Lacticaseibacillus paracasei subsp. paracasei: one gene and its partner. Each later gene encodes a partner of the first gene's protein in a complex. Links are inferred from orthologs where the notes say so. Each region holds a gene or a part of one and is shown on either strand. Other genes may lie near its edges.

Evidence for each region.
Region 2: the proteins of acpP (region 1) and fabF are in contact, whole or in part, in a solved structure (PDB 6OKG), measured with the Escherichia coli proteins. The link is inferred for Lacticaseibacillus paracasei subsp. paracasei from one-to-one orthologs.

The regions. Positions count from the first base shown.
Region 1 is NZ_AP012541.1:1,621,475-1,624,169, forward strand. The notes cover bases 19-2,675. They hold acpP (acyl carrier protein), read right to left. Parts: upstream 1,640-2,675; coding sequence 1,397-1,639; downstream 19-1,396. Other genes in these bases: LBPC_RS07950 (ABC transporter ATP-binding protein), read right to left, coding at 19-947; plsX (phosphate acyltransferase PlsX), read right to left, coding at 1,693-2,675. In the rest of the region: more of LBPC_RS07950, read right to left, coding at 1-18; more of plsX, read right to left, coding at 2,676-2,695. UniProt on the Escherichia coli protein: Carrier of the growing fatty acid chain in fatty acid biosynthesis.
Region 2 is NZ_AP012541.1:2,156,655-2,159,663, forward strand. Bases 10-2,980 are described here. They hold fabF (beta-ketoacyl-ACP synthase II), read right to left. Parts: upstream 2,120-2,980; coding sequence 899-2,119; downstream 10-898. Other genes in these bases: fabZ (3-hydroxyacyl-ACP dehydratase FabZ), read right to left, coding at 10-331; accB (acetyl-CoA carboxylase biotin carboxyl carrier protein), read right to left, coding at 444-893; fabG (3-oxoacyl-ACP reductase FabG), read right to left, coding at 2,142-2,870; LBPC_RS10620 (ACP S-malonyltransferase), read right to left, coding at 2,867-2,980. In the rest of the region: more of fabZ, read right to left, coding at 1-9; more of LBPC_RS10620, read right to left, coding at 2,981-3,009. UniProt on the Escherichia coli protein: Involved in the type II fatty acid elongation cycle. Catalyzes the elongation of a wide range of acyl-ACP by the addition of two carbons from malonyl-ACP to an acyl acceptor.

The DNA.
Region 1 (2,695 bases):
TCAGGGCCAACTTCGTGCATGATCGGATGCTCTTCATGGGCTGATGCAGGAATCCAAGGAATCCGAGCCGCAAACCGACAACCTTCTATCTGCATATTCTTCAATGATGGCACAACGCCTTGAATGACATGTAATTCGTCGTCATCTGAATCTGTCTGTGGCATGGAGCGAAGTAAACTGCGCGTGTATGGGTGCGTTGGATGCTTGAAAACATCCATTACCGAACCACTTTCAACAATTTGGCCCGCATACATAACTGCCACACGATCGGCCGTTTCAGCAACAACACCAAGATCATGCGTAATTAAAATAATGCCAGAATGCATTTCCCGTTGGATGTCTTCCAACAGATCCAGGATTTGGGCCTGAATCGTCACATCCAAAGCAGTTGTTGGTTCGTCAGCGATGATAATCGGTGGTTTGCAGGCAATCGCAATGGCAATCACAATCCGCTGCCGCATACCGCCTGACAATTCGTGCGGATATGAACGTGCCGTTCGCTCAGGGTTGGGAATACCAACTTGGTTCAGTAATTCCAAGACGCGACTTTCACGCTCTTCTTTGTTCATCTTAGTGTGATAGACCAGTGTTTCTTCAATCTGCTCACCAATCCGCATCAATGGGTTCAAAGCAGCCAATGGATCTTGAAAGATCATGCCAATATCTTTGCCACGAATTCGGTCAAAAAGGGCCTCATTCAAGCCAACAAGATTAAGATTGTTGTACAAAATATCGCCAGTGACCTTCGTATTGCGCGGATCATGAAGGCCGATAATACTGGTTGCCAAAGTACTTTTACCAGAACCCGATTCGCCAACAATAGCTAAGATCTCATCTTTTCGTAACGTGATGCTGACATCATCGACCGCATCATAATAGTCGTCTCCGAGTCTGAATCCCGTGTGCAGATGTTGCACATCCAGCAGCAAATCTTCAGGTTTATCCAAGCGAACTCCTCCTTTGCGTCCTCGACGCAAGATTAAAACAAGATGAGATTTTTGAAATAATTGTCTCTAAGTATAAAGAAATTATAGCGGTTATGCAAGCGAAAAATGCGTTCTAAAGCTGTTTTGCCATGTCAAAAGCGAAAATTTGATGGCATCATTTTGGGCCCTGGTCGCCGAAATTTAGCGAACTGTGGGCGCTCAATGAGTTCGTAGCAGCGAATATTTCGAAAAGAATAATCTTTTGATGTGTCGAACGTTGCAACTTCTTATCTGTGGCCAACATCTTCGGTTCGCTGAAAGACAAACGCCATCCCCAAGGCCTTATCCGTCAGCGTCTCAGGGACAGTGCCCAAGTGCGCTCATCACGCTCCAGATCAAGGTCTATTACACGATGGTTTCTAGCCAAGCAAACTCTTAAAAAAAGCCGTCCATCTCTGGTCGGCTTTTTGTCACTTCTGATGGGCGTTGATGTAATCAACGGCATCTTGAACTGTTTTGATGTTTTCGGCGTCGTCATCGGGGATTTCTGCTCCGAAGGCATCTTCTAACTCTAAAACAAATTCAACGATGTCAATTGAATCCGCATCAAGATCCTTTTGAAAGTTAAGTGTCGGGCTGATTTTATCGGGACTCAGTTGAAAATGGTCCTGAATTAGGCCGGCAATTTTTTGATAAATTTCGTCTTCACTCATGTTGCTCCTCCATTCATCTGCCAATTTAGTGTACTTGTTTGCCACTGGAATGTCTACGCTTTCTCAGCGGTTTTCGCTTCGGCAACTTCTGGATGGGCATCAAAATAATCGGCAACTTTCGTAACGGTGCCATTTTGAACCATTTTGGCGGTTTGCAGCAAAGTATAATAAACGGTCTCTGCATCTGCCGCACCATGAGCCTTGATTAAAGGTGCTTTGAGCCCCAGCAAGACCGCGCCGCCGTATGACGAAATATCAAAGGTTGAGGCCATCGACTTGAGATTACCCTTCAGGAACAAACCGCCTAATTTGCCGGAAAGGCCCCCTTCATAGATGGCTCCCTTCAGCATGTGCATGACCGTACGCACAGTGCCTTCAATTGCCTTGAGCGTTGCGTTACCGGTGAAACCGTCCGTCACCACAACATCGGCAGGACCGTTTAGGATATCACTAGACTCAACGTTACCAACAAAATTAATCCCCGGAGCCGCGGCTAATAAATCATGAGCCTCTTGATGCATTTTGTCGCCTTTGTTGGCTTCAGTGCCATTGTTCAGCAAACCAACTCGTGGATTTTCAACGTTGCGAACATCTTTAGCATAGTAACTGCCCATGATGGCATATTGTAACAGATGATACGGACGATTTTCAGCGTTGGCACCGACGTCCAGCATCACAAAGCCTTTGCCGTCAACTGTCGGCAAGGTTGGTAACAAACCGGGGCGTTCAATGGCACGAATGCGGCCGATAATAAACAAGCCTGCCGCCAACAAAGCTCCAGTTGAGCCGAGTGAAACCATCGCGTCTGCCTCGCCTTGTTTAACGGCTTGAGCGGCTAAGACCATGGAAGCCTGTTTTTTGCGGCGGATAGCACGAACGGGTTCATCGTCGCTGTTAATTTTTTCCGGAGTATGAATGATTGTTAACCGTTCATCATGATGAATAAGCGGTTTAATTTTTGCTTCATCCCCGTACAAAAGAAATGTCAATTCTTTGTTGGCATCTCTAGCTTTTTCGACCCCGGCAATGACAACTTCTGGGGCGTTGTCGCCACCC
Region 2 (3,009 bases), 540 kb from region 1 along the record:
TCCGCAGCACGTCGCCTGGACGCACCATGTGGCGGAACTTGGCCTTCTTAATGCCGCCAAGGTAGGCTGTCTTTCCTTTGAAGTCCGGCATCGAAAGCAATGCAATCGCGCCAGCCTGCGCCATGGCTTCAATCTGCAACACACCAGGGAAAATTGGATTACCAGGAAAGTGTCCCTGAAAAATCTGTTCGTTAATTGAAACATTCTTTTGTGCCACTACGGATTCACCGGGCTTAAGATCCAAGACCCGGTCGACCATTAACATCGGATAGCGATGCGGCAAAATGGCCTGAATTTCTTGTGCTTCAAGTGTTTTCTTGGTTTCGAGCATAATGCCCTCCTTTTAAACGCGTTCTCCAGCCTAGAAACCTACGTATAAGAGCCCTGAACGCAATGCCATCAGGTTCAGACCCGCGTACACACCGATTTCTAAGCGCTCCTACTCACGCTCTGTCTTCTTCAATTGTGACTAATGCCTGATCATATTCAACGAGGCTTTCATTGTCGACGTTAATCGCCTTGAGTGTGCCGCTGACGGTGCTTTTGATTTCGTTCATCATTTTCATCGATTCAATGATACAGACCACATCGCCTTTGTTAACGTGCGCGCCGACTTCAAAGTACGGATCAGCGTCAGGTTTAGGGGAAAGATAGACAATACCGACCAATGGCGCCTTAATCGCGGTGCCTGTCGGAGCTTCTGGTTCAGCTGGCACCGCCGTTTCCGGGGTTACCGGTTGACTAGGCACTGTTGCCTGAGTATTAACAATTGGCGCCGGAGCCGCACTTGCTTTGACCAGATGCAAAGAATCGTTGCCAAGCGTCAGCTCTAATTCATGCAAAGAACTTTGCTCCAACTGTTTGATCAGGACTTCAATCATTTCGGTGTCCATGATGCTCACCACCTTTTGAAGGCCAAGACCGCATTATGCCCGCCGAAACCAAAGGAATTGCTAAGTGCATAGTCAACTTCGACATCGCGATTAGCGGCATCCACCAAGGTGACTGGGCATTCAGGATCTTGCTCAGCATCACCGACATTGATCGGCAATTTACCTTCGTGCAACGCACTAATCGTCATGATCGCTTCAATCGCACCAGCCGCACCCAGTAAATGACCAGTCAAAGCCTTGGTGGAACTCACCAAAACATCGTCGCCGAAAAGATCGTGGATCGCCTTGCTTTCCATGGCATCATTAGCCTTGGTCGCCGTGCCATGTGCATTGATATAGCCGACATCACTTGGCGCAATCCCAGCTTCTTCAATCGCCAGTTCCATTGCCCGTGCCGCTTGATGGCCGCTTGGATCAGGCGCCGTCATATGATAAGCGTCGCTCGTAGCACCATAACCAACAACTTCGCCTAAAATGTTGGCACCCCGTTGCTGCGCATGTTCGAGGCTTTCCAAGATAATCGCACCGCCACCTTCGCCGAGGACAAAACCGCTGCGATCAGCCGCAAATGGCAAACTTGCTTTGGCCGGATCGGCAGCCTTGGATAAGGCAGACAGGGCTGCAAAACCAGCAATACCGATTTCGTTAACAGAAGCCTCGGCACCACCTGTAATCACAACATCGGCTTTACCACTTTGAATCCGCATGGCTGCTTCGCCAATGGCATTCGTGGCTGAAGCACACGCAGTCACAACAACATAGCTCGGTCCGTGCGCGCCAAAGTACTGAGAAATTGTCCCGGCGACCATGTTGCTAATCGCTTCAGGCACAAACAGTGGACTTACCCGATCAGGACCTTTGGCATTCATTTTTGTGACTTGTTCCTGAATGGTTGTCAAGCCACCAATACCTGAGCCAAAAATGACAGCCATTCGTTCAGAATCAACATCATCTTTAGTTAAACCTGACTGTTCATATGCCTCGATTGCACTGTAAAGGCCATATTGCGTGAAAAGATCCAGCCGTTTGCTCAGCCGTTTTTCCATTCGCACTTCAGGTTTAAAACCTTCGACCTCACCAGCGACTGTGATCCCGGTCTTCTCGGCATCAAACTTAGTGATTGGCCGAATACCAATCTTGCCAGCATCCATCGTTGCCACTGTTTCGGCAACTGAATGACCCAGCGGATTCACAGTACCCATTCCGGTTACGACTACTCGTTGCAATGTCATTCCTCCGTTCATGTACTTAGCCTAATCCACCAGCAACAGTTAATGTTTGCCCGGTTATGTAGGCATTTTCGACCAGAAAACGGGCCGCATGCGCAATTTCCTCAGGTTGACCGAATCGCTTTAACGGAATCTCCGCCAAAATCTGATCCTGACTAGCCTGACTCAGCGCTGCGGTCATATCGGTAGCAACCATGCCAGGTGCGATCGCATTGACTCGCACGCCACGCATGGCACCTTCTCGTGCTAATGTTTTGGTCAGACCAATGATGCCCGCTTTACTAGCTGCATAATTGGCTTGACCGATGTTCCCGGTCAACCCCACTACACTGGCAAGATTGATAATGACACCAGTGCGTGCCTTCAGCATTTTTTTGAATACTGGCTGACTCACATAGAAAGTCCCATCTAAGTTGACGCTGACAACCCGGGCAAAATCTTCCGGTTTCATCCGCATGGCCAACATGTCACTGGTGATCCCAGCATTGTTGACTAAAATATCGGCACTGCCAAACTTGTCCAGAGCGGTTGCCACCAGCTGCTGACCGGTTGCTGGATCGTCAACATTGCCAAGGACAGTGACGACGCCATGACCAAAGGCTTCAAGCTCTTTGATCAACTCAGTGGGAAATTCGTGGCGAGCGTTTAAAACAAGATTTGCGCCCGCTTCAGCAAAGTTTCGGGCGATCGCTTCGCCGATGCCTCGTGAAGCACCAGTGATGATCGCGGTTTTATCAGTTAATTTCAATCTGCCTTCACTCCGTTATTCAAGTCAATGACTGCATTGAGGCTCGCTGCGTTACTGATCAAGTGTGTGGTCATACTGCGATCAATGCGCTTAATCATTTTGCTAAGCACTGGTTTTGGTCCCAGTTCAATGACCGTGT